Regions from separate parts of the Carboxydocella thermautotrophica DSM 16521 genome, predicted to be linked through region 2. Evidence: predicted binding sites of a transcription regulator. Region 2 holds the regulator's gene; the other holds the start of a gene.
What was found. Region 2 encodes LexA, which represses DNA repair genes until DNA is damaged. Its sites were predicted from a motif close to CNAACANNTGTTNG; they were not measured.
Positions count from the first base shown of each region.

Region 1: a site for LexA is predicted at 5,436-5,449, ahead of dinB (DNA polymerase IV). Genes of this name have one in related genera too.

Region 1 is NZ_FUXM01000004.1:40,148-51,772, forward strand. Features, by position in the region: gene B5D20_RS02620 (HD-GYP domain-containing protein) at 1-1,345, opposite strand, end outside; gene B5D20_RS02625 (PIG-L deacetylase family protein) at 1,407-2,126, opposite strand; gene B5D20_RS02630 (DMT family transporter) at 2,132-3,022, opposite strand; gene B5D20_RS02635 (IS1096 element passenger TnpR family protein) at 3,131-3,805, opposite strand; gene B5D20_RS02640 (hypothetical protein) at 3,915-4,208, opposite strand; gene dinB (DNA polymerase IV) at 4,228-5,421, opposite strand; gene B5D20_RS02650 (MogA/MoaB family molybdenum cofactor biosynthesis protein) at 5,525-6,022, opposite strand; gene B5D20_RS02655 (MOSC domain-containing protein) at 6,015-6,455, opposite strand; gene moaC (cyclic pyranopterin monophosphate synthase MoaC) at 6,443-6,898, opposite strand; gene moaA (GTP 3',8-cyclase MoaA) at 6,942-7,922, opposite strand; gene B5D20_RS02670 (molybdopterin-binding protein) at 7,924-9,576, opposite strand; gene B5D20_RS02675 (molybdopterin molybdotransferase MoeA) at 9,579-10,838, opposite strand; gene B5D20_RS13980 (hypothetical protein) at 10,848-11,024, opposite strand; molybdenum cofactor riboswitch at 11,090-11,225, opposite strand; gene B5D20_RS02680 (PhoH family protein) at 11,220-11,625, opposite strand, start outside.
Region 2 is NZ_FUXM01000002.1:142,144-153,768, reverse strand. Features, by position in the region: gene B5D20_RS01680 (LysM peptidoglycan-binding domain-containing protein) at 1-30, shown strand, start outside; gene B5D20_RS01675 (NAD(P)-dependent malic enzyme) at 57-1,298, opposite strand; gene B5D20_RS01670 (Fe-S-containing hydro-lyase) at 1,313-1,867, opposite strand; gene B5D20_RS01665 (fumarate hydratase) at 1,879-2,727, opposite strand; gene B5D20_RS01660 (sigma 54-interacting transcriptional regulator) at 2,893-4,611, opposite strand; gene lexA (transcriptional repressor LexA) at 4,755-5,372, shown strand; gene B5D20_RS01650 (DUF456 domain-containing protein) at 5,404-5,874, opposite strand; gene B5D20_RS01645 (GGDEF domain-containing response regulator) at 5,887-6,840, opposite strand; gene B5D20_RS01640 (methionine gamma-lyase family protein) at 6,909-8,147, opposite strand; gene hflX (GTPase HflX) at 8,169-9,875, opposite strand; gene B5D20_RS01630 (AAA family ATPase) at 9,937-10,860, opposite strand; gene hfq (RNA chaperone Hfq) at 10,964-11,224, opposite strand; gene miaA (tRNA (adenosine(37)-N6)-dimethylallyltransferase MiaA) at 11,285-11,625, opposite strand, start outside.

The DNA.
Region 1 (11,625 bases), on a different contig from region 2:
TATTGTTTAACAATACTGCAAACTTTTGCTTATCCAGGGTCCGGCTGATGAAATTGGCTAACATTTTGCCACATTCCCAGTCCAAACTGGTAAAGGGCATATTATTTGCCTTATTGGCAGCAATCAGATATCCGCCATTGGCAAGAGGAAACAACATTAAATTATTTATCTTGCCTGCCAGTTCCTGCAACCCGAGAATAGCGGGAGCGTTGATTACTATTCCCTCAGCATGGGTTTTCGTTAGAGCCAGTAACCCCTGAAAATAGTCCCGCTTGATAATTTCCTGGATATTGGCTGGCTCTTTGCCAGCTTCTGCTTTTGCCAGTTCCAGCTGACCGTTAGTGCTGGAAAACAACAGGATTCCGGTTTGCGCTTCAGTGCATGCCAGTAAAGTCTGAAACCAGAACTCGTCCCATGAATGGTAAAAAGCAGCTTCCAGAGTCAGCACCCGGGGAATAATACTGCTCAGGTCTTTTTCTTTTAGCCTGACCGATGACCGCAAAGTCACAAGATATAATTCTTCTGCAACAATTTCCTTAATCGGGTTTAAAGAATAATCAAATTCTGAAATTATAATCTTTTTTTCATAGCATGCTCGCTCTACACAGTCACGAATTTCCGGCCAGAAATCCTTTTCCTGTTCACTCAGAACGCCAAAAGCCAGTACAGGCTGCCAGCTACCTCCCATTTTTTTTATCACCAGTCCACCCGGACACGTTGTAACATAAACCAAAATAGCGCTTGCAGCTTGTTTTAGGTCTTTTTCTACTCCTTCGCCTGAATACTGCTTTCTCTCTATTTCCACCAGTATACGGACAAGATTGGCAAAAGCCTGTTTATGTACAGCATGTAGATAACTGTCGACCAGATTACGCCATCGAAAAAAAATCAATCCAAAGGCCAAAATCGTAAAGATAAAGTAAAGAAGCAAAAAATTTGAACTAATTAAGCCAGTTATTTTCAGCACGACCACTAATATTTGTTGAGCAATTACTATCGGTGTAAGTTCCACAAAGTCATAACTATATAACGCTAATAAAATAAGGGGAATCACACCATAATCAGCAAAACCATGACCATTCCACACCAGACCCAAACCGAGCAAATGCTCAATAACCAGTACGCTCCAGAACACTGTCCCCGCCAGTCTTCGTATCCAGATCCGATATATAATAATGAACCATATTGCTAAAATAACCAGCGCTGCTACTATCCAGGTTGTGGGTTTATGGAAATATAAATATCCCGCCAAAATCATACCCAGATAAAAGCAAAAACGCAAACAGCGGATGATAGCCAGCCATACCTGTCTTTGTTTCACATTTTGAGTAAAAAAATAGACCATAGCTGCCACCTCCGCTGTTAGGTATTACCTTTTTTTTTTTTTGTTTTATTTTACCATTTTTTTATTTATTGTTCAAGATTCCCCTTTCTTTTTCTCCGCCCGTCCATACCGGCCACACCCGGTGAAAACCCTCTTTGGATAGGGCTTTCTGCAACTGTTCCTCCGTCAGGCTGAAAAAGACCCGCTCCAGAGACAGGTGCTGGGTACGGTGACATAACAGAGCCTGTTTTTTCACTTCCACCCATTCCCCGACATCCAGTACCGTTGTAACCGGCAGAGAAGGCAAAGCCTGTCTTAACTGCAAATGTTCCCGCACTCCCTGCTCCCAGGCATAATAGTAGAGACGGGCCGGCCGCTCTTCCTCCGGCAGGCTCCAGAAAGCCAGGGTGGCAAAATGACTGATGGCCCGGTGGTCAACATGGCCGCTGATGCCATCCGGCCCGAAGGTCACCAGTGCTTCCGGCCTTTCTTCCTTGAGCAGTTGCACTATTTTCCCCACAATTTCTGCCGGGTTAGCCAGCAGTACCTCCTTATCCCGATAACCCAAAAACTCCACCCGGCTGATTCCTAACACCTCAGCCGCTGCCCGCAGTTCCCGTTCCCGCACTTCTCCCAATTCTTCCTGGCGACAAAGAGGTGGGTCACCGCATTTACCCGCTTCCCCGCGGGTAGCGCACACCAGCACCACCCGGTGTCCCCGCCGGGCATAGCGGGCAATGGTGCCACCGGCCCCAAAGGATTCATCATCCGGATGGGCCAGCACAAACATTAATGTAGCCATCATCCTCACCCCCGATTGGTAAGATAGACGCCTCCAGCTACCAGGAGGCCACCTATAAGCTGGGCCTGTTGCAAGGGCTGCTGCCAGACCAGCCAGGATAAGAGGGCAGCAAATACCGGTATCAGGTTAAGAAAAACAGCGGCCCGGGCCGGCCCCAGGCCCTGTACTCCCTTATTCCAGCCGATAAAGGCCAGCACTGAAGCAAAAATCCCGATATAGAGGATGCCAGTAATCACCTCTGGCCGCTGCCAGGGCAGGGCCATGATATTGATTTGCCCCAGTTCCCAGCCTGCCACCGGATAGAGCAACACAGTTCCAATAGCTGTACTCCAGGCGGTGGCACTCAATACCGGTATTTCCTTCATCACCTGGCGGCTGCTGAAAATATAGACTGTCCAGATGAACAAATCCAGCACCATGGTCAGGTCGCCCCAGTTCAAACCCAGCCGGGTCAAGCGCTGCCAGGAACCCTGGCTCACTACCCAGACCACCCCGGTGAGGGACAGGCCCAGCCCCAGCAGCTGGCGGCGGTTCAGTTTCTCCCGAAACAGGAAATAGGCCAGGGCAGCGATCACTACCGGATTAGCACTGCTGATCAAAGCTGCATTAGTCGGAGTAGTATATTTCAAGGCCAGATACACCAGGGAGTTGAACAAAAATACCCCGCTTATCCCCATTAACAGTAAATGCTTCTGGTATTTTTTTATCTGGGGCCAGGCCAGTTTTTCCTGCCACCAGGCCCAGGGCAGCAAAATCAAGGAAGCTACTGTCCAGCGCAAAGCGGCCAGGGTCCAGGGCGGAATCATTTTAACCAGGAATTTGCCAAAAACGAAATTACCGCCCCAGAGCAGGTTGGTTAACACCAGTATCAGCATGGCCAGACGGTTTTTGTTCAATGCTTACACCTCCAGTAAAGAAAAAAGCACCCCTGTTAGGATGCTACCATGTTACCATTCTATAATAGCTATTATATCATTCCCTGTACCCAGTACAAAATCCTAATGTCATCCTTTTTCCCCGCAATAACCGCAAACCCCCATCCTGGGAGAATTGACTACAGGTAGCATCATATCCTCACCACATTCATGTTCCTCGCCACATTCAGTACAATAAAAGGCATCTTCTTTATAAATACAGCAACTGCACAATTGTACCGCCGGTCTCCCACACTCTACACAAACAAACTCAGGTGGAAGGTTGCGGGCCATTAGTATTACTTTTTCTTTGCGCTTTGCTCCTGTCTTTGTTGATATTACCTTTAATTTTAATACTGTAGTTGAGCCAAAATCATATTCATGTATAAATTCAAGTCCTTCATACAAAACATCATTCAACTTCACTTTCATACTCTTATTTCTTCCAAACATGATATCTGGGTCAGGGTCTGAATCATAAATTTTGCCCTCAATTCTGAATCTGCTCAAATGACCACAACACTCCAGCCACCTGTCTCTTAAAAACTGATCCAGATCCTTTAAAGAAGCTTTCGCAGACACATCCAAATACATACAATATTCTTTCTGATAGTAACCCTGAACCTGGACCCAATAATACACCTCTTCCCCGGGCTGAGTTTTTTCTTTTCTAACCTCACACTTCTCCAGATGCCTCTTGATGGCAACCTTTCCGAAAAGTTCCCCACAATAATTACATTTGATACCTTCATTTTTCTTCTTCATTTTATTCCTTCCTTCTATTTCCTTTGTGTTTACTTTTACACCTTTTTAGCAGTATTTTATCAAATTCACCTTGCCATTTCCATGGTTTATTACTCTTTTATATCATTAATTACCATTCCCAATCAACCAGTTGTACTTCAATAATATATCGTTCCCTGAGCCGCCGTATCCTGCTCTGGGGAGTGACCCCTTCCAGCACCCCTCCCTGCAGGCGAAAGGAGGAAAAAAGCAACTCTTTGGCCTGCCCCTGCCAGTAATATATGATCCGGATGCCTTTTCCTTCCTGCCAGGCCTGCTGCAACAGGCCCCTGATTTTTTCCCTGTCCGCTTCCTCCAGCCTTTTCCAGGGCGGTTTGCCTGCCTGTTCGTGAATAACCAGTTCCCGCATTTCCGGCAATAACATGCGATGTCCCTCCCACAGCTTATTCCCTCTGTCCATAATGAATCCCCGCCTCAGTCAAGGTTCCTCCCCGCATGATGCTGTAACGGCCAAAGCGTTCCCGAATCAGATCACAGGTCTGGTTTAACCGCTCCAGTTTCAGCTTTTCCCCGAAAACATCCAGCTGCAAGGCGGTTTTGGGGCGCAATTTAGAAAGGCCCACTCCTACCAGCCGTACCCTTTTCCCTTCCGGCCAGTAGCGCTCCAGCAAAGTGCAGGCCTGGCGGTAAATATCCTCGGTCAAATCCGAATATTCCCAGAGGCTGGCCGACCAGGAATAGAAATGGAGTTCACTATCCCGCAGGGTCAGGGAAACGGTTTTGCCTTCATATCCTCCCTGACGTACCCGCCGCCCTACCATTTCCGCCAGTTCCAGAATCGCTGCCCTCAACTCCCGGTAACTGGCATAGTCCCGGGGCAAAGTCATCTGATTGCCAATGGATTTGGCCGTTTCCAGGGACCCCGGACTGACCGGGCTGTAATCAATGCCATTGGCTGACATATGTAATACCCGCCCGATGATGCCAAACCGCCGCTCCAGCACCTCTACCGGGAAATTGGCCAGGTCACCGATGGTCTTGATGCCCATAGCCTGCAATTTCCGCTCCGTTCTGCTACCCACGCCAAAAAGCTCCCGCACCGGCAGGGGCCAAAGCCGCCGGGGCACATCTTCCCCGCGCAGCAAAGTTAAACCATCGGGTTTTTCCAGTTCTGCCGCCATTTTGGCTACCAGCTTATTGGGCCCAATCCCGACCGAACAGGTCACTCCTACTTCCTCCCGAATCCGCCGCTTCATCTCCCGGGCCACTGTAAGAACATCACCAAATAACCCCTCACACCCCTTGAGATCAACAAAGGCTTCATCAATGGAAAAGGGCTCCACCAGGGGCGAATATTCCCGGATGATTTGCAGGATGCGGCGGGAGAAAGCCAGATACTGGCCATAGTCAGGACGGACATAGATACCATGGGGCAAAAGGGTTCGGGCCTCCCAGGCAGTCATCCCCGTTTTGACCCCGTATTTTTTGGCTTCATAGGATGCTGCCAGCACAATCCCGCGCCGCTGCTCCCGGTCCCCGCATACCACCACCGGCTTACCCCGTAAGCCCGGGTCCAGGGCCTGGTGAACCGAGGCAAAAAAGGCATTCATATCAATCAGTAGAATAGTGGGCTCCAACGCAACCCCTCCTCTGAACAAATGTTCCGTTTCAGCTCTATTATAATCTTTGAACATCTGTTCTGTCAAGCCCAAAAATAAAACAGAGGTTCGCACCTCTGTTTTATTGCCGGGCACACTCCCCTGTTTGTCCCTTCATAATCTCAATCCCATGGGGCAGGGCGGGCAGGATAACTTCCAGGCATTCCTGTACCGCCTTGGGACTGCCGGGAAGGTTAATGATCAGGGACCGTTTCCGCTGCCCGGCTACCGCCCGGGACAGCATGGCCCGGCTGGTTTTTTTCAGGCTTTCCATCCGCATCACTTCTGCAATTCCAGGAACCAGGCGGTCTATTACCTGCAGGGTAGCATCGGGGGTAACATCCCGCGGCCCCAGCCCGGTGCCACCGGTGGTAAGGATAAGATCCACTCCTCGTTCATCCACCAGCCAGAGCAGTTTTTCCTTAATTACTTCCAGCTCATCGGGAATCACCAGATATTCTGCCAGTTCTCCGCCGATTTCTTCCACCAGCTCCCGGATGACCTGGCCGCTCATATCCTGGCGCTCCCCCCGGGAGCCTTTGTCCGAGGCGGTCAACACCGCAAAGGTGAATTTAGCCATCCTGCAGCACCTCCACCTGGTCCCCTACCTTGATGGGACCACCGGTCAGGATTTTGACAAAAATCCCCTCTTTGGGCATGACACAATCCCCCGCCTGATAATAAATAGCGCAACGGGTGTGGCACTCTTTGCCGATCTGGGTTACCTCCGCCACAGCCTGCGGACCCAGGCGCAATTTGGTGCCCACCGGCAAGCTGAGCAGGTCAATCCCTTCTGTGGTCAGGTTTTCGGCAAAATCTCCGGGGCCTACCTCCAGTCCCAGCTGCCGCATTTTCTCAATGCTCTCCAGAGCCAGCAGGCTAACCTGGCGGTGCCAGGGTCCGCCATGGGCATCTCCGGCCAGACCGAAATCAGGCACCAGTTCCCCGGCACCCACATTTTTCTTGCGCATGCCTTTTTTCTCACTGATACACACTGCTACTATTTTCCCCATTGTTCTTCCCCTTCCCGTAGATAGTGGCCGCTTTTGCCCCCCGTTTTTTCCACCAGGCGAATTTCGCCGATAACCATGTCCTTGTCCACGGCCTTGCACATATCATAGATGGTCAGAGCCGCAATGCTTACTGCCGTCAGGGCTTCCATCTCCACTCCCGTTTGCCCGGCCGTCTTGACCCGGGCCTCGATCAGCACCCGGGAATTGTTTTCATCCAGCTGAAAATCCAGGCGCGCCCCGCTGATAAAAAGAGGATGACACATGGGAATCAGGCTGGCAGTAGCCTTGGCACCCATGATGCCCGCTACCTGGGCTACAGCCAGCACATCCCCCTTGGCCATTTTCCCCTCCTTGATCAAAGCCAGGGTCCGGGGGTGCATTCGTACTTCCCCGCGGGCTACCGCCTCCCGCCGGGTCACTTCCTTGGCAGAAACATCCACCATACGCGCCCGGCCCTGGGAATCAAAATGGGTCAGTTCCACCGCTTCACCCTCCTATCTGAAACATTTTGCGCTCATTTTCACCCCAGCCCGTTTCCCCCATGCTGTGGGCCTGGGGCTTCTGGCCGATGACATCCTGAAAAATTGCCACCAGTTCCTCGAACCTGGCCCCCTGCCGGAGGGGGGTTTTGATATCCACTTCCCGTCTGGCATGGAGGCAAGGTCTGAGCATCCCTTCGGCTGTCAGGCGCAGACGGTTACAGGTGCCACAGAAATGCTGGCTGATGGGGCTGATAAATCCCACCGTCCCCCGGTAACCCGGCACCTGATAATAGCGAGCCGGTCCCCAGCCGGCAACCCTGGGCCCTGGTTCTAAGGTATAGCGACGGCCCAGCTGCAAAAGAATCTCTTCCATCGTCAGACGGCGCTGATGGGCCCAGGCATCGGCCGTGCCAATAGGCATCAGCTCGATAAAGCGGACGTGCAATTCCCGCTCCCTGGTTAGTTCCACAAAATCAAACAATTCATCATCATTGAAGCCGCGCATGACTACCATATTGAGCTTCACAGGAGTGAGACCATGCTCCAGGGCCGCCGCCAGCCCCTCCCAGACTTTTTCAATTTGTCCCCCCCTGGTCAGTTCCCGAAACCGGTCAGAGCGCAGGGTATCCAGGGAAACATTTACCCGGTTTAACCCGGCAGCTTTCAGTTCTGCTGCCAGAGGAGCCAGCAAAACCCCATTGGTGGTCAGGGCAATATCGTCTATGCCGGGAATAGCCTTGAGCTGGCGGATAAACTCCACCACACCCCGTCGGACCAGGGGCTCACCGCCGGTAATGCGGATTTTGCTGATACCTACTGCCGCCCCGGCTCGCACTATTTCAGTGATTTCCTCCAGGCGCAAAATGTCCTCATGTTCCTTTAGCTCCACTCCGTCTGCCGGCATGCAGTAAAGGCAGCGCAAATTGCAGCGATCAGTAATGGAAATGCGTAAATAATTAATTTCCCGTTCAAAGGTGTCCTTCATCTCAGGTCCCGCCTTCCCAGCGGTCCAGCAGGAAGGCCTTTTCCGGCCGTACCAAAAGCCAGACCTGTTCCTCCTGTACCGGTTTAAATTGCAACTGATAAAGTTCAGCCACTTCCTGACTGCACCAGGCCCTGGGCCACAGCCCCGCCATCACTGCTGCCGCACCTTTAAGGAGATGACTCTCCTCCCTGCCCGGTTCCGGGCCAGGCTCGCTCTCCCGGTAAGCCCAGCCCATCAGCCGTTTTCCCAGCAACCGGGCGGGAAAAGCAGCCGGGGGCTGTTCTCCCGCCCAGAGAGTTCCATGAACTTCCCCCCGGCTGAGGGCGAGAAAACCGGCCTGGGAGCCGGTGGGGTAATAGCCCACTTTTTGCCCTTGCTGAGCCAGTTCCAGCAACTTTTCTTCAAAGGGCTGCCAGTAAGTACCGCCAAACCACCACTGTTCCTGGATTTCCGCCAGGGGGCGGAAAAGCTGGACTTCCACTTCCGTCCCGGCTTCAAAGCCCTCACTGAGGCGCGGAACCACCAGCAAACCATCGGCCTGGACCAGGGAAGAAATGGCTCCTGCTCCCCGGCCCAGGGGCACAGCGACCAGCTCCGCTTCCTGGGCCAGCAGTTTAACCCGCACAAACTCCTCCTGGCCCAGGGGAGATACCACCTTGCGGACCAGGCGGGCCCGGGCCGTCGCCCGCCCTGGCAACTGCCCGCCCCGCAGCAGTTCCAGCACCGGTTTCACGAAAAGTTCACAGGTAAGGGCCGCGGATACGGGATAACCGGGCAGACCGATCACCGGCTTACCCTGAACCTCGCCCAGAATCACCGGTTTGCCGGGCTTGATGGCTACCCCGTGACTGACCAGGGTGCCCAGTTCCGCAATCACCCGGGCGGTAAAATCCTCGGAACCGGCAGAAGAGCCGGCATTGATGACTACCAGGTCATAGTTTGCTGCCGCTTCCGCCACCCTGGCCTTGAGCAGCTCATAGTCGTCAGGCAGAGCGGGTTGCCGTTCTGCCACTGCATCCCATTCCTCGATCAAACCGGCCAGCAAACGGGAATTGAATTCCAGGATATCCCCAGGCTTCACTTTACTCCCTGGTTCCACCAGTTCCGTACCGGTGGGGAAGACGGCCACCCGGGGCCGGGCCCGTACTTCTACCTCAGTTACATTGGCAGCCAGCAAAGCCGCCGCCAGATATGGAGTAATGCGATCCCCCGGCCAGGCCAGCACTTCACCGGCAGCAATATCCTCCCCTACCAGGCGTATGTGCTGCCAGGGCGCAGCCGCCCCATTGATTTCCACATACTCTCCCCGGGGAGTCGCCTGTTCAATCATTACCACTGCATCATAACCGGCGGGAATCACATCCCCGGTATCCACATAAACCGCCTCCGACCCCACCAGGAGCCGGGCCGGTTTGGTCTCGCTGGCCCCAAAGGTGGTTTCCGCTCTGACCGCATACCCATCCATAGCTGAAGCCGGATAATGGGGATTGGCCAGCTGGGCCCGAATGGCCCTGGCTACCGTCCGGCCCAGGGCCTGTTCTACCGCCAGCCGCTCTGGAAGCAGCGGTCTTACCCCTGCCTGCTCCAGCTGGCTCAGATAATTGGCCAGGGTTTCCTGCCGCGGTAAATTATCCAGATAGACTTTCTTGCCCAAATTTAACCCTCCTCAAACAAGCCGATACTGACCAGTTCCCCGGCACTGATGCCATCCTGTTCCAGAGGAATGCGCAAAATGCCATCGGCTTTGACCATGGTGGATAATAGGCTGGATTTGCCCAGAATGGGGACTGCCCACAATTCCCCCTCCCGCCACTCCAGGGCACAGCGCACATGATCCTCCCGGGCCGGACCGGAGAGGACATTCCGCTCCAGCCGGGCAGTGACTGTCAGTCTGCCTTCCCGGTCCCGGTAGGGAGCAGGAGCGGGTAGCCCCAGCAGAGCCCGTAAAATGGGGCGCAGGAACAGGTCAAAAGTCACCATCGCCGAAACCGGATGTCCGGGTAAACCCACCGCCAGTTTCTGGCCACAGCGGGCCAGAATAGTGGGCTTGCCCGGCCGCACCGAGATGCCGTGCACAAATACCCCCGGTTCCCCCAGGGAGGCCAGCACTTCCCCGGTAGCATCCCTGGTTCCCACCGAACTGCCCCCGGAAACGATCAGCACATCATTTTCCTCCAGGGCCTGGCGGGCCACCGCCAGCAACTGCTCTTTCTGGTCCCGGATAACACCATACAGCCGGGGTTCACCCCCCAGTTCGTCCACCAGGGCATATAGGGTATAGGAATTCATATCCCGCACCTGGCCCGGTCCCGGTTCCTGTTCAGGAGCCACAATCTCGTCTCCGGTGGAAATCAGAGCTACCCGGGGTTTGACCGCTACCGTAACCTCGGTGATGCCCAGCCCGGCCAACAGCCCCAGATCCTGGGCCCGCAGGCGCCGTCCCGCCGGCAATACCTCCTGACCAGGAGTCACATCCTCCCCCGGCCGCACCACATTTTCCCCCGGCGCTACCGGTTTCAGTACCGCCACCATTCCCGGTGCCATTTCCGTATATTCCAGCATCACAATGGCATCCGCCCCCTCAGGTAACATGCCACCGGTGCTGATGGCCATGGCACTGCCGGGCGGCAGGGGCCCGGGAGGGGCCTGTCCCATCAAGACCTCCCCCAACAGGGGCAAAAAGACCGGCAAATCCTCCGTAGCCCCGAAGGTATCCGCTCCCCGCACCGCATAACCATCCACGGTAGAACGGTAAAACCCCGGCACTGCCGTCGGACTGACTACCTTTTCTGCCAGCACCCGGCCCCGGGCTGCCAGCAGGGGCACCCGTTCCGGGCGAGGGCGAAAGTCCTGCAAATGTTGTTCCAATCTGGCCAGTGCCTCTGGCACAGTGATTACCTTCCCGAACTCAGCCATATAAACCTCCTAGAAACAGCCCAGCTGACAGGCCTTAATACGAATTCCCAGTTCATTGCATATTTTCCCCACCAGTCCCTTTTCTACGCCCAGCTCTTCCGCCAGAGCCCAGGCCTGGGCACAGGTGATTCTGCCTTCAGGCGCAGCTTCTTTTAATAATTGCCGCAATTTTTCTACCTTGTCCATCTTTCTCCCTCCTGTGATCAAAATAAAACAGCCGGCTTCCCGGTGTCAGCCGACTGTTTTCCTTCCATCCACAGCAGACTGTTCCTTTCCACCGGGAGGCAAAAGGGTTTCCCCCTTTACCCTCGAGCCTCAAGCATGGCTCTGGCCAAAGGCCTTGGGCAAACAGCCTGTAGGTCCTTTGACTCGGAACATAAGTTAAATTATGGTTGCCGCCAGCTCAGCCAGCTCTGACCTTTCCCCTTTGGTGAAGACCACATGGCCGGCGATAGGCTGGTCCTTGAATTTTTCGGCCACAAAAGTGAGGCCATTGCTATTGGAATCCAGATAAGGATGATCCACCTGGAATGGATCACCGGTTAAGACTATTTTAGTACCTTCTCCCACCCTTGTCAAAATGGTTTTAACTTCATGAGGGGTCAGGTTCTGGGCCTCATCCACAATAACAAACTGATGAGGGATGCTGCGGCCCCGAATATAGGTTATGGCTTCCAGCTCCAGCTGGCCCCTTTCCTTGAAATAGCGCAAAGTGGTTTCAATACTGGTAGGTTTGCTGTCCTTTTCCTTTTTGCCTTCTTTGACTCCACTCAGTATATATTCGATA
Region 2 (11,625 bases):
GGTACTCAACTTAAAATCAGGAAAAAATAAGAACAGGGGTATTTCCCCTGTTTTACTTATTTTCGATTCTTAATTTTTTCAACTAGCATTTTGCAGTTTTCTGCTACTTGTTGAGGATCTACAGTTATTCTTGCAACACCTGACTGCATAGCGGCTTGGGCAACAGCAGCAGCTACTGCAGGTGCAACTCTGGGATCAAAAGGTTTAGGTATAATATATTCAGGTGAAAGCTCAGCTTCAGCAATCAGATTAGCTATAGCATAAGCAGCAGCTAGCTTCATTTCTTCATTAATATCTGTTGCCCGCACATCTAATGCTCCGCGGAAGATGCCAGGAAATGCCAGAACATTGTTCACCTGGTTAGGATAGTCAGAACGGCCAGTTCCTATCACTGCTGCTCCTGCGGCTTTGGCCAGTTCCGGCATGATTTCAGGCTCGGGGTTAGCCATTGCCAGGATAATCGGATTGGGGGCCATGGATTTTACCATCTCTACATCAACCTGTTTTGCTTTGGAAAGGCCCATAAAGACATCTGCGCCTTTTAAAGCATCACGGAGGGACGTTGTCACCATTTCCTGATTGGTCTTTTCAGCTATGGCCTCTTTATAGGGATTCATCCCCTCTTTTCTACCTTTGTAAATGGGACCTTTACTGTCGCACATAATAATATTCTTCACACCTAAACTCATTAACAGTTTAGTACAAGCGATGGCAGAGGCACCGGCACCATTGACTACTAGTTTTATTTCTTCAATCTTTTTATTTACAACTTTTAATGCATTGATAATCGCGGCAGCTGCTACAATGGCTGTACCATGCTGGTCATCGTGGAAAATAGGAATGTTTGTTTCCTTTTTTAGCCGTTCTTCTATGATAAAGCAATTTGGAGCTGCGATATCCTCCAGATTTACTCCACCGAAAGTAGGTTCCAGTAATTTTACTGTTTCCACGATTTTATCAGGGTCCTTGGTATTTAAACAAATTGGGAAAGCATCTACGCCGGCAAATTCTTTAAACAATACAGCTTTTCCTTCCATTACAGGCATTGCTCCAAGAGGCCCAATATCTCCCAAACCTAACACTGCGGTCCCGTCGGAAACTACTGCAACTAGATTGCCTTTAGCAGTATATTCATAGATCTTCTCCGGTTCTTTACTGATTTCGCGACATGGTTCTGCTACACCGGGTGAATAAGCCAGGCTCAGCTCTTCAGCATTATTGACTGGCACTTTAGAAATAACTTCAATCTTTCCTATGTGTTTACGGTGCAACTCTAATGCTTTTTCATAGATGTTCATGAATTATGCCTCCTTTAGCTTGTTGCATATTTTTCTTTTCCTAATTCATAAAGGTCACTACCATAGCAGTCATTAACGACGATTACAGGAAAGTTTTCTACATAAAGAGAATAAATTGCCTCAGCCCCCAGTTCAGGATAAGCTATTACTTCCGCTTTTTTAATGCATTTTGCCAGCAAGGCTCCTGCGCCCCCAATGGCAGCAAAATATACCGCTTTATTTTTGATAATTGACTCTTTCACGGCAGAGGACCTGAGTCCTTTGCCGATCATGCCTTTCAGACCCTTTTCAAGGAGTTTTGGTGTATAAGCGTCCATTCTTCCACTGGTAGTAGGCCCAGCAGATCCGATTACCTGTCCGGGTTTTGCAGGTGTAGGACCGACATAATAAATAATCTGACCTTTCAGCTCGATGGGCAGGGGTTCGTTTTTATCGATTAATTCAACCAACTTTTTGTGAGCTGCGTCCCGCGCGGTATAGATATAACCTGTAATTAATACTTGTTGACCTGCTTTCAGGCTTTCAACCATTTCGTCGGTAAGTGGTGGTGTAATTATAATCTCAGCCATAATTTACCTCCTCATAGAACAATTTCTTTATGGCGGGCAGCATGACAGTTAATATTAACTGCTACCGGTAAACTAGCAATATGGGCAGCATATAGTTCGATATGAACTGCTAGAGCAGTAATTTTGCCCCCCAGTCCCTGTGGACCAATGCCACTTGAGTTAATTTCCTGTAATAATTGTTCTTCTAATTCTGCGGCAATTTTATCGGGGTTTTTGCTACCAACAGGTCTCAATAAAGCTTTTTTGGCCAATAAGGCGCATTTTTCAAAGGTGCCACCAATTCCAACTCCGACAATAATCGGAGGGCAAGGATTTGGACCTGCATTTTTTACAGTTTCCAGGACAAATTTCTTTACTCCAGTTATACCATCTGCTGGTTTTAACATCTTTAAGGCACTCATGTTTTCACTACCGCCACCCTTAGGAGCGACCACTATTTTAAGCTGGCTTCCTGGTACAATCTCAAGATGGATGACTGCCGGAGTGTTATCTTTAGTATTAACCCGTTCAAGAGGATGACCGACTATAGATTTCCGTAGATAACCTTCAACATATCCCGATCTTACTCCTTCATTGATGGCAGTAATCAGGTCACCACCTGTGATATGAACATCCTGACCTAACTCTACAAAGATAACAGCAAATCCGGTATCCTGACAGATAGGCATTTGTTCTTCTCGTGCAATCTGTGCATTTTGTAATAATAAATTCAAGATTTCTTTTCCGTTTGGAGATTGTTCTGTTTCTGTAGCTTTTTTTATGGCATTCTCTACATCCTCAGGCAAAAAATAATTTGCCTCTTTTACCAGGTTTGCTACTGCAAGCCTAATTTCATCCACATGGATTTCTCTGATTGTCATTTAGGATTTTACCTCCTTTTGTTTTCTTTTTGTTTATTGCAAAAATGATGCCAATTGCAAAATAAATTTGTTGACGTATACAACACACATTTTGTTCTAAAATAAAGAAAATTACGGGTTTGATCTTTTTTAAATTTTAAAAAGAAGAAAACCCGCATATACGGGTTATAACTGGTATTTTTTCAATTTGTTATATAAGGTAGCTAAAGAAATATTTAAGGCTTTTGCCGCCATTTTTTTGCCCTCAACTGAATTACCAAATCGCTCTAAGGCTTTCTTTAACAGTATTTTCTCCATTTCATCAAAAGGTATAAGATCTTCAACAATTGGCAGAGTTGCAGTGGTAGAAACAGGTTCTAAGTACTGGACGAGATGTTTGGGAGTAATTAAATCTTCATCAGCTATTACCATGGCCCGTTCAATCACGTTTTCAAGTTCCCGTACATTTCCAGGCCAATCATAGGATTCCAGGATTATCTCTGCCTGTTTAGAAAGGCCTTTTATTTTTTTGCCCAGCTTACGGTTAAACTTGACTATTAATGAATTTGCAATCAGGATGATATCATCTTTTCTTTGGCGTAATGGCGGAATAGTTATTTCCACTACATTCAGGCGATAATAAAGATCTTCCCGAAAGGTACCTTTGCGAACCAGTTCCTTTAAATCTCGATTGGTTGCTGCAATTATTCTAACATCAACCTGGATAGTTTGAGTGCCACCAACTCTTTCGAATTCCATTTCCTGTATAACTCTTAAGAGTTTCGCTTGCAAATATAAATTCATATCACCAATTTCATCTAGAAAAATTGTTCCTCCATTAGCCAGTTCAAATTTACCCAGTTTTGTCTTAACTGCACCGGTAAAAGCTCCTTTTTCGTGGCCAAAAAACTCACTTTCCAGCAAGCTATCTGGTATAGCAGCACAGTTGACTTTAATAAAGGGTTTGTCTCTCCGAAGACTATATTGATGGATAGCGTGAGCGAATAACTCTTTACCAGTTCCGCTTTCTCCTAACAATAAAATTGTAGAATTACTCAGGGCAGCTTTTTTTGCTATATTTATTACTTTTCTCAATTCCTCATTATTGCCTATAATTGTATCAAAAGTATATTTAGAGCCTGTAATTTGACCTAAGCGATCATACAGGTTTTCAATTATTGATGTGCTTCTTTTTAATTCTTCCATCACTTTCATGAAGTCTGTTAAGTGGTTAAATACCACAACTGCACCAACCATTTGTCCATCTATTATAATGGGCGAAGCATTGGATACAACCTCGACATTGGTACCTCCTACTTTGGTACGCCAGCCATAAATATTTTTCCTAGTTCGCAAACATTCAGCCAGGGCACCATCGGGTGAGGCGGAAAAAATGTTCTGGCCGATTCTTTCTTCTGCGGTAATACCTGTGATTTTAGTAAAAGCAGGGTTGACATATTTGATATATCCATTGATATCTGCTACCTCAATAGCTTCCTGAACACTGGCCAGAATAGCATCCATTTCCCCTTTAATTCTTTTTATTTCCAGCAATTGTTTCTTTTCTTCCAGCAGTTTTTGTTTTGCTTTAACTACAAGCATCATTAGATCAGCTGCTTGAGCATCCATAACCGCCATACTAGGTGGTTTAAGTTTACGAATGGTTTCCTGGACCAATGGTTTGCCAGTAGCTTCGATTAAAACATCAATATTAATGGTATCCAAAAAATCATAGAAATTGTTGGTAATAGGAACCCCATCTGCTCGAGCCAATTTCAGACCCGGAGCATCTTCATTTATGTCACAGACACCTACAATGACACAATCTTCAATGGTTTTTAACACTTGATAAATAGCGCTTCCACCCTGCCCCATTCCTACTATTGCCACTCTTACTCCTGACATACTCCTCACCCCACCTTTTTAATTCTACAATAGTTGCCATAATCCTTTCTAAGATTTAAAAAAGTTTTTCTTTTTTGCGAACTATTGTTTGCAATCTATTCAAATTGCTGTATAATAGTTTAAAAGAGAGATGGAGGTGCATTATGGATAATAAGCTTAATGCTAAACAGCAAGCTGTCCTGGATTTTATTAAACAGGAGATAAAAAGAAAAGGTTATCCGCCATCTGTTCGGGAAATTGGTAAAGCAGTTGGGTTCAGTTCCAGCTCCACGGTTCATAATTATTTGAATCAACTGGAAAAACTGGGTTATATTCGCCGCGATCCAGCCTTGCCTAGAGCGATTGTTGTTAACGAACCGGATAACGATTATTATTTTGAGAAGGATATGGTTGAGGTTCCTTTGCTAGGTAAGGTTACTGCGGGTTTGCCGATTCTGGCTGTAGAGAACATTGAAGAGAGGTTTCGTTTTCCCCGGGGATTATTGCCGGTAGGCGGAAATATATTTATGTTGCGGGTAATTGGTGATTCCATGATCAATGCAGGTATTTATCCTAACGATTATGTCTTTGTAAAGCAACAGCCTTTTGCACACAACGGGGAAATCGTAGTGGCATTAATCGATGAAGAAGCGACTATAAAAAGATTCTTTATTGAAGGAGAAAAAATTGTTTTAAGACCTGAGAATGAAAAGTATAAGCCTATTATTTTGGATGAAGTCTCTATCCTGGGTAAAGTCATTGGTTTATATAGAAAAATGTGAGTCTCAACTATCCAGTTGAGACTCACATTTTTTATGTTAGCCAGAGGAACGTTCCAATCATGCTTAAGGCAATTATCAGTTTTAGCAGAAATCCAATAATAAAACCCCGGGCGGCTCCTTTTAGAGTAATGAGAATTTGTTTAAGTTCTTTTCCACTTAGTATCTCACCTATTAGTAACCCCAGAACAGGCCCTATTAAAAAACCAACTGGAGCCCAGAAAAAACCCAGGATTCCTCCTATGAGCAATCCCCACATACCATAGCGGGAAACGCCGGCCTGTTTCGAGCCAATTATGCCGGCAAAATATTCGATTAGCCAGCTAAGGACAGTTAAAGCTGCAAACAATAAGAGCCAGGCAATATTAATGACAGTAAAATTAGTATTCCAGGCATAAATGAAAATAGCAATGAAGATCAATGGTATGCCCGGAATAACTGGTAAAAATGTTCCTAGTAAACCAAGTATCATAACCAAAACATAGGCCCAGTAATAATCAACCATAATTTGCCTCCTCTATCTGGTACGGCGATCTTTTACATAGACAGAGCCTTCTTGTGACTTAGCGTATTTTTTTAGCTCAGAAGCAATTTCGGAGACCTGCCAGTGGTTTTCAATATTGCGATGTTCATTGCTTACTACGGCAATAGAAACGGAAACCAGACTAAACTTGCACTCTTTACCCTGTCTATCTTTTGTAACAATGTAACCTCTTTTTCGGTCATCGGCATTGTATAATAAAGGCACGGTAGCATCAAAACGGGTGATAATTTGCTGACATATTTCATCTACCTTGTCAGGGGTTGTGATGGCGATAAAATCATCGCCCCCGATGTGACCGATAAAATCATCGACATTACCCAGGTTTCTTACACACTGGGTTAAGATATGAGCTAGAAGTTTGATTACTTCATCACCTTTAAGGAAACCATAGACATCATTATAAGCTTTGAAGTTATCCAGATCTAAATACATTACCGCGAATTTCCGGCTCTTGTCATTTATTCGCCGTTTAATTTCTTCTTCTATCATAATATTTCCGGGCAGGCCTGTTAGGGGATTAAAAGATTTTTCCTGCTTGGCCCGGCGCAAATGGGTTTTTATTCTGGCTACGAGTTCATCCAGATCGAAGGGTTTGGTTACATAATCATCAGCACCAGCTTCCAACCCAGCTACCACGTCCTGTGTTTGCTTGCGGGAAGTCATCATAATGATAGGAACGTGGCTTGTCCGCGTATCATTTCTGAGGATACGGCACATTTCCACACCTGTTTTACCGCCTGGAAGAATTACATCTAACAAAATCAGATCCGGTGCTTCTTGATATACCGCTGCCAGACCAGAAACACTATCCATTGCAGCAGTCACCTGAAAGCCTTCTTTTGTTAGGCGATCCTGCACCATGGCTACTATTAATTTATCATCATCAATTATTAATATTTTACTCTTAGAGGTTACATACTTATCCACTAATTTAGACCCCCTATATTATACAAAGGTCAATAAATATTTTAGCATAGTTCAATATATGAATACAATCAATTCCTGGCAATAATTTCGGCAAGAGCATTTTGAACAGCCAGGAAAATATGATGGCGATTTAAACCACCCTGGAAATAGATTATGTAAGGGGGAACTAAGGGGCCATCGGCGCTGAGTTCAGCAGTTGAACCGGCTATAAAGGTCCCGCCCGCCATTATGACTGGGACATCATAGCCAGGCATTACCCATGGTTCAGGGGTCAGGTGACTATCAATGGGGGAAAAACGTTGTATACCACGGCAAAATGCTTTCATATTCTCGGCGGAGTTAAGTTTTATTGCCTGAATAATGTCACTGCGAGGCTCTTCTATTGTAGGAGATACTTCAAACCCGGCCAGGGAGAATAAAGCAGCGGCATAGATTGCACCAATCAGGGCCTCAGCAACCATCCTGGGGGCAAGGTACAGACCATGAAAGGTGGAACGCAAAAAATCACCCGTGGCACCCAGTTCGCCTTCGGTACCGGGAACTGTTAAACGTTCGGCTGCCAGATTTACTAAATCCTTGTTTCCTACGATATAACCACCGGTGGGGGCTAAACCTCCACCTAGATTTTTAATTAAAGAACCAGCTACCAGGTCAGCGCCGTACTGGGTTGGTTCAAATCCTTCTACCAGTTCCCCGTAACAATTATCTACAAATATAATCACATCGGGTCTAATTTTTTTTGTCAGAGCAAAGGCTTCAGTTAAATCTGGTTGAAGTAAGGATTTGCGCCAGGCATACCCCCTGGATCGCTGAAAAGCTACAACTCTTATGGACTTATCTTCTTCTAAAAGTTTTTGTAAGGTAAATATGTCAATTTTATCATCAGAGGTAAGGTCGATTTGGCGGTAGTTAATACCCCAGTCCCTAAGGCTTCCGGGCTCGTTTTTAAAACCTATTACTTTTTCCAGGGTATCGTAGGGTTTTCCTGTAGCAAATAGGATGGTATCCCCCGGTCTTAAAATGGCAAATAATGCAGTAGCGATAGCGTGGGTACCGGAAACAAATTGTGGTCGTACTAAAGCTGCTTCTGCCCCAAAGAGGGTTGCAAAAACGTGTTCCAGGGCTTCTCTTCCGATGTCCCCATATCCATACCCATTAGTACCGTTTAAGTGATGCTGGTAAACCTGAGCGTGTCGAAAAGCTTCCAAAACCTTTGCCGTTTGGTAAAAAGTTTTGTTTTCTATTTCAGCCACTATTGGTTTGATCATTTCCAGTGCTTGAGTGTGTAAACGGTTGATGTCCTTCATGGTTAATTCCTCATTCCCTTTCTATTTCTCATAAATTTCCAGTTGAGCACTATATCTATTTTCCACTCTGCCCTTAATTAATATACCTGAATCTGTGTATTTCTCCTCAACGATATGACCATGCTTTCTAATTAAACTAATAAGGGAGGCCTGGTTATAAGGGAAAAACCAAAGGGTGTCTTTGTAAACATTTTCTGTGTTTAAAATTGTATCTATTTTGATTAATAACTCATCAATACCGGTTTTTTTCAAGGCTGAAATGCAAACATAATCTGACGGAAGATCGTGAAGTAATATGTTTAATCTATCCAGGTCGTTAAGTAAGTCTATTTTATTAAAAACTATTAATTGTTTAATTGTTTCTAAATTTAAATCTTTAATAATAGCTTCAACGACCTTGATATGTTGTCTGGCAAATGGATTACTGGCATCTACTACATGTAAAATCAAATCGGAACGCAAATGCTCTTCCAATGTAGCACGAAAAGCTGCAATCAGGCCTGGAGGTAAATTGCGAATAAAACCTACTGTGTCGGTTAGTACAGCCCATCTACCCGAAGGGAGTTGGAGACGGCGCGTCGTTGTATCAAGGGTGGCAAACAATTTGTCCTCAGCCAGGACATTGGCATTGGCTAGCAGATTAAGTAAAGTCGATTTTCCGGCATTGGTATAACCGGTTAAGCATATGTGCGGAATATTATTAGTTGCCCTCTGTTTGTGTTGATTTTGACGGTGTTTTTGTATTTCGGCCAGCTCCTGTGTTAATAATACTATTTTCTTTTTAATTTTTCGCCTATCTTGTTCCAGTTTAGTTTCACCAGGGCCCCGGGTACCTACGCCTCCGCCTAAGCGGGAAAGGTTATTACCCTGACCGGTTAGACGAGGTAACAGATGTTTAAGTTGTGCCAGTTCAACCTGAAGTTTGCCCTCTCGTGACTGGGCCCTTTGTGCAAAAATGTCAAGAATCAAAGTAGTACGGTCTACTACTTTCTGCCCGGTAATTTCCTCGATATTTCGTAATTGAACTGGTGAGAGCTCGTGATCAAAGACCAGAAGATTTGCTTGTAATACCTGGGACTTATTCTTTATTTCAACGATTTTACCTTTGCCAACAAAGAGCCCGGTATGAATCTTTCTTAGCTTTATAATTTCACAATCCAGAACCTGAATACCGGCTGTTTTGCATAATTCCTCCAGTTCAAGGGCACCCTCTTCATCAAAAGCTATCAATAATGCTTTTTCTGTTAAGTCAATATCCTCTATTTTGTTTTTCCTTGAACCTTCTACCCCGATGATATCCAGGCTCTTCTGGGCTAAGTCCTGCAAAGTATATTTTTCAACAGTAAGCCCATGGCTGTCATCGATTTTTGCGATTTGAATTGTATCTGAAAAAGACCCAATAGCCATGATTGCCTGGGTTTGACCGGAATGGATTAAAGAAAGATCCAGCTCACTTAATTCACTGGTTGCTTGTGGATGGGTATGGATGATTAAATAAGAGTTTCGAGGTACTGGTACTTGCTGGCTATTACCTATACTGATAAACTCCACTTTGCCTTTTTTATTAATACCTATAGCAATTTCCCTGTTTAGCTGTTCAGATATTGATAATAGTTGCTGATACATTTCATATGGTAATAGTTTATCAAATTGATATCCTCTTATCTGAGAGAGTTTGTCTAAAAGATGTTTGCGAATACCATCTGTATTACCATAAATAAATTTCATGCAATAATCACCTTATTCTAAATGAAATTCTCATTGTCAGTATAAAGGCAAAAAAAAATATTTACAAGTAGTTGCCGGTGGCGGAATAAATGTCATCTTCAGTGATCAGGATCAAATCGTCCCGGGTAACAATTTCTTTCTTCACCAGGCGAACTGCCTGACAGCGAATCAATTTCTCGATGTAGTTTCTTACTAACCGGGCATTACCGTTAACAATGGTTGTAGGGGGGAGGTTTTTTAATTGCTCCTTGAAACGCTCTTTTGCCTGAGGAGTAAAATCATACTGGCGCTGTTTTAACATTTGTTCTGCGATTAACATTAATTCATCTATACTGTAATCCGGAAAAGATATATGTATGGGAAACCGACTTCTCAAACCAGGATTGGTGCGCAGAAACCACTCCATCTCACTTGGATAGCCAGCAAGAATTATAACCAGATTATCTTTATGATCTTCCATGGCTTTTACCATAGTGTCAATGGCTTCTTTACCAAAATCCTTTTCTCCTCCCCGGGCCAAACTATATGCTTCATCGATAAACAGTATACCTCCGAGAGCGCGCTTGATTTGCTCTCTGGTCTTTATAGCCGTATGACCGATATACTCGCCGACCAGGTCAGCCCTTTCAATTTCAATCAAATGGCCTTTTTGTAAAAGGCCAAGCTCGCGAAAAAGTTTACCTGCAATGCGAGCCACCGTTGTTTTTCCAGTGCCTGGGTTACCTTTAAATACCATATGTAAAACCATTGGTTCATTATATAGCTTTTCTTTTTGGCGTTTTTTTTGAATCCTGGCAAAAGCATAGATTTCATGGAAGATATATTTAACTTTTTCTAATCCGATCAATTCATTAAGTTCTTTTAATATTTCTTCAACGAAGCTACTATTAGTTTGTTCAGTGATGTTATTAATTGATTGAGGTTTATGAGGAGTAAGATTCAGAGGCTCTAAACGGTTTTGTTGACGTTTAAATTGAATTAACATTGATTACTCCCCCAATCTCAATCATCTACTGTTTATTAATTATGCCCGATTGTCCAGTCTTATGAAAAAAGAGGCTTGGCCTTCAGGCCAGCCCCTTGCTAACTTACTGGTTTTGGTTAACATTGCGGTTATCAGAAAAAGAAAAATGAACAGGCTTAATGGGAGCTACTGTTGAAATTGCGTGTTTATAAACCATTTGTTGTTTACCTTCTTGTTCTAAGATAACAGTAAAATTATCAAAGCCTCTTACCAGTCCCTTAAGTTGAAAACCATTAACAAGATAAACAGTTACCGGGATATTTTCCTTCCGGACCTGATTTAAAAAAGCATCCTGTAAATTAATAGTGGATTTAGTTGTTGTCATCTCTCTATACCTCCATCTAAATTTATAAATAAGGGCAAACGCTTTGCTGGAAAGATATTTCTACATTTTTGCCCATAGTCCTGCTGCCTCTTGAGCAATTTTTTTACTGATATCATGGATTGATTGTTCAGTTACATCCAGCCAGTTGATATTTTCTTCCTGGCGTAACCAGGTTAATTGCCTTTTGGCATAACGGCGGGTAGCTGTCTTGATATCCTCCACCATTTGCAGATAAGTAATTTCTCCGCGTAAATATGAGAAAATCTGTTTGTAGCCTATTGCCTGGCTGGCTGTATTGCTTAAATTGTATTTGTCCAGTAAATGTTGGGCTTCTTCAATCCAGCCACTTGCCAGCATTTGTTCCACTCTTAAATTTATCCGCTCATATAATTTTTCCCTGC